DNA from 4 places in the Mesorhizobium sp. WSM1386 genome. Region 2 is predicted to be linked to each of the others. Evidence: predicted binding sites of a transcription regulator. Region 2 holds the regulator's gene; each other region holds the start of a gene.
The links. Region 2 encodes HrcA, which represses chaperone genes, less so after heat shock. Its sites were predicted from a motif close to GTTAGCACTCNCNNNNNGNGAGTGCTAAC; they were not measured.
Positions count from the first base shown of each region.

Region 1: AC0NIH_RS14250 (co-chaperone GroES) is a predicted target of HrcA. The motif match lies at 1,210-1,238, and genes of this name have one in related genera.
Region 3: groES (co-chaperone GroES) is a predicted target of HrcA. The motif match lies at 976-1,004, and genes of this name have one in related genera.
Region 4: AC0NIH_RS15180 (co-chaperone GroES) is a predicted target of HrcA. The motif match lies at 798-826, and genes of this name have one in related genera.

Region 1 is NZ_CM148373.1:2,917,847-2,920,042, forward strand. Features, by position in the region: gene AC0NIH_RS14230 (hypothetical protein) at 1-69, shown strand, start outside; gene AC0NIH_RS14235 (hypothetical protein) at 109-300, shown strand; gene AC0NIH_RS14240 (DUF1488 family protein) at 478-744, opposite strand; gene AC0NIH_RS14245 (hypothetical protein) at 811-1,044, opposite strand; gene AC0NIH_RS14250 (co-chaperone GroES) at 1,291-1,650, shown strand; gene groL (chaperonin GroEL) at 1,719-2,196, shown strand, end outside.
Region 2 is NZ_CM148373.1:785,161-787,356, forward strand. Features, by position in the region: gene rph (ribonuclease PH) at 1-365, opposite strand, end outside; gene hrcA (heat-inducible transcriptional repressor HrcA) at 555-1,637, shown strand; gene AC0NIH_RS03735 (hypothetical protein) at 1,707-1,904, shown strand; gene AC0NIH_RS03740 (PQQ-dependent sugar dehydrogenase) at 1,979-2,196, shown strand, end outside.
Region 3 is NZ_CM148373.1:6,154,345-6,156,540, forward strand. Features, by position in the region: gene AC0NIH_RS30020 (transposase) at 1-365, opposite strand, end outside; gene groES (co-chaperone GroES) at 1,058-1,354, shown strand; gene groL (chaperonin GroEL) at 1,419-2,196, shown strand, end outside.
Region 4 is NZ_CM148373.1:3,093,340-3,095,535, forward strand. Features, by position in the region: gene AC0NIH_RS15165 (sulfotransferase family protein) at 1-107, shown strand, start outside; gene AC0NIH_RS15170 (usg protein) at 194-472, opposite strand; gene AC0NIH_RS15175 (hypothetical protein) at 514-657, opposite strand; gene AC0NIH_RS15180 (co-chaperone GroES) at 985-1,299, shown strand; gene groL (chaperonin GroEL) at 1,357-2,196, shown strand, end outside.

The DNA of each region.
Region 1 (2,196 bases), 2.1 Mb from region 2:
TTGAAGCTGTCGGTCATCGCCTGGACGGTAACAATCCTGGCTGCCGTGTTTTTCTTGATCAAGGGTTGAGGCTCGACAGAGCGGCCGGGCCGAAAGACGGGACGCCAGATGGCAAATCGCTACGCACTGCGAATGGAGCTTCCCCAGAGCTGGACCATCATCGATGTCTTCACCGGCCAGCCCGCCGTGGTGCGGCAAAGAGTGATGGTGGGCATGAGCCCGCGGGATGCCGAGGACATGGTGGTGCAGATGAATGTCCGCGACGTCAAACGCCGGGAGAGGGCGGAACGAAAGAGCTGATTCCTAAATCGCGTCGCGCTGAAGCGGATTCATGCGAATTGCTTTAGGTCTTTGTTTTCATGTCGTTTCCCCAAACCCCAGGTACTTTTGGGCGACATGCATTGGCCGTCAGTGCAACTGCAATGCGGGGAGCAGAACGCAAGCCCTGATCCGGTTCACCGCATTCGGAAGCAGGTCTCAGCCGAAATCGTCCGATGTCAACACATACATGCTCTTGCGTGTGCGATCGTAGGCCTTCGACGCCACATCGCGAATGACGCTGCTTTCGGTGTCGAAGGTGGCGAGATAGCCGGCTTCGGTGGCGCTGGTTCGCGGCTGGATCTTGGTCATCGCGTCGGCGGCGACGGAAAAGGAAATCTGGAACATGCCGTCATGGCCGACGAAGCGGATCCGCTTGCCGGCTTCGTCATAGCTGCGGCTGCGGTTAGGAAAGGTCAGGCTCATGTTCTTGCCTCCTTTGTTTTGGCGCCATTCCCAAGGGAAAGCGCTTCGCACTTTTCCTGGAATTGCTTAGGCTTTCTTCACCGCCCGCTTCTTCTTCGGCGTCGGGTTCAGGGCTTCCGCGACGCGGTCGGCCTCTTCCTTGGCCAGGCGCAATTGCCTCAGCCTTGCCGTCTTGATCTCCCTGGCCCTTGCCTCGGACATGTACTCGGCGGTGGCCTTGTTGCGCTCCGCCGTCTTCTTCTGCTTGTCGACAAAGCGGGCTTCAGCTTTTTCCATGATCGTCTGATTGCCGTCGGCCATTGTGGAAATCTCCTTGTGCCCTGAAATCGTGAGAGTGAACTTGTCCGATAAATAGGCACTCGACCGGCAAAATTCAATTTTTTGAATTATTTGACTGGGTTTGGGTACCACGAAACCAGGTGCCGAAATAATACTTTTCAATATTTAATTTTGGTCGCGAATAATTTTGGCACTCCTATCTATCGAGTGCCAAAGCGCCTATAGGATGGGTGCGGCCGCCTAAGCCGGCCCCAGAAAGAAGTTCTCATGAAGTTTCGGCCACTCCACGATCGCGTCGTCATCCGGCGCGCCGAAGGCGATATCAAATCCAAGGGCGGCATCATCATCCCCGACACTGCCAAGGAAAAGCCGCAGGAAGGCGAAGTCATCGCTGTCGGCCCCGGCGCACGCGACGAAAACGGCGCGCTTGTGCCGCTCGACGTCAAGGCCGGCGACCTCATCCTGTTCGGCAAATGGTCGGGCACCGAGGTCAAGATCGACGGCGAGGACCTTCTGATCATGAAGGAAGCCGACATCATGGGCGTCATCGACAAGAGCGAGACTGGCGTCATCGACAAGAGCGAGACGGCCGTCACCGACAAACCTGCGGCCAAGAAGGCCGCCTGACCCGGCAGACACCGAGCTTCGGCGGCTCGGTGGCGAACGGGTCCACTCACACGAACGGGATTGAAAAAATGTCTGCCAAGGAAATCAAATTCGCCACCGACGCGCGCGACCGCATGCTGCGCGGCGTCGAGCTTCTCAACAACGCCGTCAAGGTTACCCTCGGTCCCAAGGGCCGCAATGTCGTCATCGACAAGGCCTATGGCGCGCCGCGCATCACCAAGGACGGCGTCACCGTTGCCAAGGAAATCGAGCTTGCCGACAAGTTCGAGAACATGGGCGCGCAGATGGTGCGCGAAGTGGCCTCGAAGACCAATGACCTCGCCGGCGACGGCACCACCACGGCAACCGTGCTGGCCGCCTCGATCCTGCGCGAAGGCGCCAAGCTGGTCGCCGCCGGCATGAACCCGATGGACTTGAAGCGCGGCATCGACCAGGCCGTCGCCGCCGTCGTCGTGGAAATCAAGGCCAAGGCCAAGAAGGTCAAGTCGTCGGCCGAGATAGCCCAGGTCGGCACCATCGCCGCCAATGGCGATGCCAGCGTCGGCG
Region 2 (2,196 bases):
TCGGCCTGGATGACGTCGCAGTCGACGGTGATCTGCTGTTCGCCCAGCGCCTGCAGGTCGACCACGGCGCGCAGCGAACGGCCGATGAGACGCTGGATTTCCAGCGTGCGGCCGCCCTGCTTGCCGGCGGATGCCTCGCGGCGCATGCGCTCGCCGGTCGAGCGCGGCAGCATGCCATATTCGGCTGTCACCCAGCCCTTGCCGGAATTGCGCATCCAGCCCGGCACCTTCTCCTCGAGGCTCGCCGTGCACAGGACATGGGTGTCGCCGAACTTCACCAGGCACGAGCCTTCGGCGTGCTTGGAGACGCCGCGCTCGAAGGAGATGGCGCGCATTTCGTCGAATTGGCGTTTGGAGGGGCGCATTCAGGCTTCTTTCTTGTCATTTTCGGAATCTTGGCCGGCTTGTAGCCTCACCAGGCCTAGGGCGCAAAGGAAAATGGCCCGACATAGGCACCGGGCGATCTGACACAGACGCCGGGCGATCTCATGCAGACACCGGGTTGCGCCCACCGTGCCGAAGTCTATATCCTGAACAAGGAGGTTTTTGGCCGTATGACCAAGGCAGTCGATCCGAGTTCGCAATCGCCCGCACTTCAATCACTCGACATGCGCTCACGCGACATCTTCCGGCGCATCGTCGATTCCTATCTCAGGGATGGCGAGCCCGTGGGCTCGCGCAGCCTGTCGCGCATCCTGCCCTCCTCGCTGTCGCCGGCCACCATCCGCAATGTGATGAGCGACCTGGAACACCTCGGGCTGATCTATGCGCCGCACATCTCGGCCGGCCGGCTGCCGACGCAGGCGGGCCTGCGTTTCTTCGTCGATGCCTTCATGGAACTTGGCGACCTCTCCGACGAGGAGCGCCGCACCATCGAGGCACAGGTGCGGGCCTCGGGCTCGGGCGCGACGCTGGAGCATATGCTGACCGAGGCCAGCCAGATGCTGTCGGGCATGTCGCGTGGCGCCGGCCTGGTGCTGGCCGCCAAGAACGAGGTGGCGCTGAAGCACATCGAATTCATCCAGCTGGAGCCGACCAAGGCACTTGCCGTGCTGGTGTCGCAGAATGGCGACGTCGAAAACCGCGTCGTCGAGCTGCCCGCCGGCATCACCGTCTCGCAATTGCACGAGGCCTCGAATTTCCTCAACGCGCATATTCGGGGCCGCACGCTGGCCGAGGCACGGACCGAGATCGCCCGCATCAAGGAAGAGACAAGGGCTGCGCTGGACACGCTGTCGCAGGATCTCGTCGAGAAGGGGCTGGCGGTATGGGCGGGCGCCGAAAGCGGCCTGCCGGCGCGGCTCATCGTGCGCGGCCGGGCCAACCTGCTCGAAAACGTCACCGCGCAGGCCGATATCGAACTGCTGCGGCACCTTTTCGAGGACATGGAGACGCAGGACGGGCTGATCCAGCTGCTTGACCTGGCCGAGCAGGGATCGGGCGTGCGCATCTTCATCGGCTCGGAAAACAAGCTGTTCTCGCTGTCGGGCTCGTCGCTGGTGGTCGCGCCCTATCGCGACAAGGATGCCCGCGTCGTCGGGGCGCTCGGCGTCATCGGCCCGACCCGGCTGAATTACGCGCGCATCGTGCCGATGGTGGATTACACGGCACAGCTGATATCGCGCATGCTGCGCTAGGTGTATTGATATTCAGCCGGCCTGCGAGCGGCGACTTCCTGCGCTTCCTGGCCGCCAAGGAGAAAAAGAATGGCGCTCGAAGAGTTCAAGGCCCGGATCAGCCTGCTGCTGGAGGAAATGGTCAACCAGCCGGAAGACCAGCACGAAATCCAGGAACAGCTGCGCGAGAAGCTGCGCGAAATGCGCGCCATGGGCCTGCCGCTGCCGGCGGATCTCGTCGCCTTGGAAAAGCGCCTCGACGACGATTTTTACGCCGCCGGGACCTGAACCCGGAAGCAAGACGGAACCCAGGGACAAACCGGCCGTTGATACTTCCTTCGCGACCAGGTGGAGGGACGACAATGATCGCTGGGACCCGAATGGCCGGACTGGGGCTTTCCGCACTGCTCCTCGCGACCGCGGCGTTCGCCCAGCAGGCCGACCAGCCGGTGCTGAAGGGTCCGGCCGCCTTTGGCGACTGGCGCGCCGACAAGCCCGGCGTGCGCCGCCTGATCAAGCCGGAAGACCTGCCGAAGCCCAATCTCGCCAAGTCGGCCTCGAACAGCGCCGGCCTTGCCGA
Region 3 (2,196 bases), 1.4 Mb from region 2:
TTCTCCGGCCGGGGCGCCGCACTGGATCCATTCTCCGGTGTACCCTTCCTGGGCTGCGCCTTTACCTTATTATTCGATTTTGGGCTTTTCCTGTTGGCTGGCGGTTCGGTTCCGGCTTCTGACTTGGCGTGCGACGGTTCTGGCATAAGATGCTCCGCTCGTGGACTGTGCATATGTTCAGCATCAGGGGGTGACGGAGTGGAGTCAATACATCCAGCCATCGGCCGCTCGGTCTGTTCAATCTCCGTTGTCGTCTCGGCCATAGCTGCGGAGAGATCGACATCGGCCCAGATGGCACCACCTCGTCGCGGATGACTGCGCTTGTGTTTGACCTCCACTATGAACGGTCGAGTCTGCCGCCTCATAATCTCTTCCTTGTTAAATGAATGGGCAAGAGAGCCGCGGCTGATGGATTGAAGCTCTGGCGACTCCTGTGTCGCGCCGAGCTATATGGGATAAGGCAATGCGGGAGCAAGTCGCACCTGGCAATGAGCCCACACCTTTAAAAAAGCACTGGCGCAGTCGCTTGCGCACTGCTTTACGCGGCAGAAGTCCTTGGCCGCGAGGATCTCGCGGCATTCTTCCAAATGATGCATGTCGACCAACCTCGTGTCAGCTTTGTAGACTCCGCGACACGATGATGCAGGGGGCGTGATCTCGTTTGACCGATTCCGAAGGGAGAACAAATGCCGTCACTCTTTTCGCCCGCTTGGCATGAATTTTGAAGCTCTGGTCGCACCGGCGGCAGAACGATCGACCGGCTAAACCTACTGAAGGGGACGGCAATGAGGATCGATGTGATAGCCTGTAGAATAATTGAGCCAGCGCCTGACAGTATGTCCAGTGCCGGAGAACTTGCACTATGAACGGGCAATCGCTTACAAGCCAAATCCGCAGGTCGCAGGCTTAGCGGCGTGCCCGAATGCCCCCTCCTCCAGTCTTGACCGAAAATAATCCAAGGCCTATTTGTGCATCGTTAGCACTCGCCGGAGTAGAGTGCTAACGACGCTCCGGCTACGGAGAACTGTTCAACCATCCACACCAGGGACATCCAAAAATGGCAAAGTCGAACTTCCGACCGCTGCATGACCGCGTGGTCGTTCGCCGGGTCGAATCCGAATCCAAGACCGCTGGCGGGATCATCATCCCGGATACGGCAAAGGAAAAGCCGCAGGAAGGCGAGATCATCGCCGTCGGCTCCGGCGCTCGCGACGAAGCTGGCAAGCTGGTCCCGCTGGACGTCAAGGACGGCGACCGCATCCTGTTCGGCAAGTGGTCGGGCACGGAAGTCAAGCTCAATGGCGAGGACCTTCTGATCATGAAGGAATCCGACATCATGGGCATTATCGGCTGATATCAGGCCTTTCCCCGTCAACTGAATTCCCGGGCTCGACCAAAGCCCCTGCCAGGAGCTAAAAATGGCTGCCAAAGACGTAAAATTCTCCCGTGATGCCCGCGAGCGCATGCTGCGCGGCGTCAACATCCTCGCCGACGCGGTGAAGGTCACGCTCGGCCCCAAGGGTCGCAACGTCGTCATCGACAAGTCGTTCGGCGCCCCGCGCATCACCAAGGACGGCGTCACCGTCGCCAAGGAAATCGAGCTCGAAGACAAGTTCGAGAACATGGGCGCGCAGATGGTCCGCGAAGTTGCTTCGAAGACCAACGACATTGCCGGCGACGGCACCACGACCGCGACCGTTCTGGCGCAGTCGATCGTCCAGGAAGGCCATAAGGCCGTTGCCGCCGGCATGAACCCGATGGACCTGAAGCGCGGCATCGATCTCGCCGTCACCGAAGTCGTCGCGGCGCTCGGCGAGGCTGCCAAGAAGATCAAGACCTCCGAGGAAGTCGCCCAGGTCGGCACCATCGCCGGCAATGGGGACGAGTCGGTTGGTGCCATGATCGCCGAAGCGATGCAGAAGGTCGGCAACGAAGGCGTCATCACGGTTGAGGAAGCCAAGACCGCCGAGACCGAACTCGAAGTCGTCGAAGGCATGCAGTTCGACCGCGGCTACCTCTCGCCCTACTTCGTCACCAACGCCGACAAGATGGTTGCCGATCTCGAGGACGCCTACATCCTGCTCCACGAGAAGAAGCTCTCCAACCTGCAGGCGATGCTGCCGGTTCTCGAAGCCGTCGTGCAGACCTCCAAGCCGCTGCTCATCATCTCGGAAGACGTCGAAGGCGAGGCCCTGG
Region 4 (2,196 bases), 2.3 Mb from region 2:
TCGACCGCGACGTGCTTGCCGCAACGGGCCGAGCCGGGTTTCGCAGGACCTGCCGGGAAGCGATCGGCCCCACGGCGATATTGAGGTCGTTGATCGGCTTCTGGTGAGGTGGTGCCGCGCGTCGCCTTCAAATGTCTGCTTCGACTTCCGACCAGCTCCATGGATTTGGCGGGTTTGGAGCGGGTTGCTCGCGCTACTGGATAGCGATGATGCCGTCGATGGCCCGCCATTCCGAAGGCTGGATCAGCCGGTGGTGGGCGACGCGAACCGAGTGCAGCGGGCCTTCGAGTTGGCGCTCCCAATAGGATAGGAACCCGTGAAGCTCGGGGAACTCGGGCGCAAGGTCATAATCCTGCCAGACATAGAGCTGGAGCAGGCTCGGATGATCGGGCAGGTGATAGTGAATCTCCGCAGTGGTCAGGCCGTAGCCTTCCATCTGGAGGCGGAATTCCTTGCTGACGCTTGCGATCATTCGTTTCTCCTTCCTGTCAGGTATTAGGCATCCAGCCAGTTTTAAGTGGTGATGGAATCGCCGCTCGGCTGGCGCAGTGCCGAGACGTCGCCGTCGCTGGTATCCTGGAGCAGGCGGTCAAGCGCGCGGTTGGAGCTTTCGGCGGCAGGGGTGGAGGTGAGCGGCGAAAAAATCTGTCGGTCCATCGATGTGCTCCGTCTGCAAACAACTCCTTGAGCGGATCGCGGTTCCGGCGCCCGGGATGCGCCAGCCGCGTATAATCTGTTGAACAAGGATAGAAGATTCAAGCCGGCATCCGACCTGGATAAGGTCGCGATAACAGGCTCTTGGCACTCGCGGCGCAGGAGTGCCAAAATTTTTTGGCGGGGCTCTTGAAACCTAAAAACGGCAAAACTAGCTCGATATGCGCGCGCGATGCCTGAGCAAGGGTCGCTGCGTTCCGCGCCGGCCGATTTTGCCGGTCCGGTTGCGGAGGAACCGCGAAAAACATGTTTGTCCAGAAGGAGAACGAAATGGCGTTCCGTCCATTGCATGACCGTATCCTGGTCCGCCGCATCGACGCCGAGGAAAAGACCGCGGGCGGCATCATCATTCCCGACACCGCCAAGGAGAAGCCGCAGGAAGGCGAGGTACTCGCTGTCGGTCCCGGCGCGCGCGACGACGGCGGCAAGCTGGTCGAGCTCGACGTCAAGGTCGGCGACCGCATCCTGTTCGGCAAATGGTCCGGCACCGAGATACGGCTCGACGGCCAGGATCTGCTCGTCATGAAGGAAAGTGACGTGATGGGCGTGATCGAAGAGGCCGCGCAGATCAAGAAGGCCGCCTGACGGCTTCTTGGAAATTCAACCAGTCAACGAATGCTGCCTAGATGAAGGAGTGATCCAATGGCTGCCAAAGAGGTTAAATTCCACACCGAAGCGCGCGAGAAGATGCTGCGCGGCGTCGATATTCTCGCCAATGCGGTGAAGGTGACGCTCGGCCCCAAGGGCCGCAACGTGGTGATCGACAAATCATTCGGCGCCCCGCGCATCACCAAGGACGGCGTCACCGTCGCCAAGGAGATCGAGCTTGAGGACAAGTTCGAGAACATGGGCGCGCAGATGGTGCGCGAAGTGGCGTCCAAGACCAACGACATCGCCGGCGACGGCACCACGACCGCGACCGTTCTTGCCCAGGCCATCGTCAAGGAAGGCGCCAAGGCGGTTGCCTCGGGGATGAACCCGATGGATCTGAAGCGCGGCATCGACAAGGCCGTGGAGGCGGTGGTGGCAGAGCTGAAGGCCAATGCCCGCGATGTGACCAGGAACGACGAGATCGCGCAGGTCGGCACCATCTCGGCCAACGGCGATGCCGAGATCGGCCGCTTCCTCGCCGAGGCGATGGAGAAGGTCGGCAATGAAGGCGTGATCACCGTCGAGGAGGCCAAGACCGCCGAGACCGAGCTCGAAGTCGTTGAGGGCATGCAGTTCGACCGCGGCTATCTCAGCCCTTATTTCATCACCAATCAGGACAAGATGCGCGTCGAACTCGACGAGCCCTATGTGCTGATCCACGAGAAGAAGCTCTCGAACCTGCAGGCACTACTTCCGGCGCTGGAGGCGGTGGTGCAGTCGGGCAAGCCGCTCCTGATCATCGCCGAGGATGTCGAGGGCGAGGCGCTCGCCACGCTGGTGGTCAACAAGCTGCGCGGCGGCCTCAAGGTTGCTGCCGTCAAGGCGCCCGGC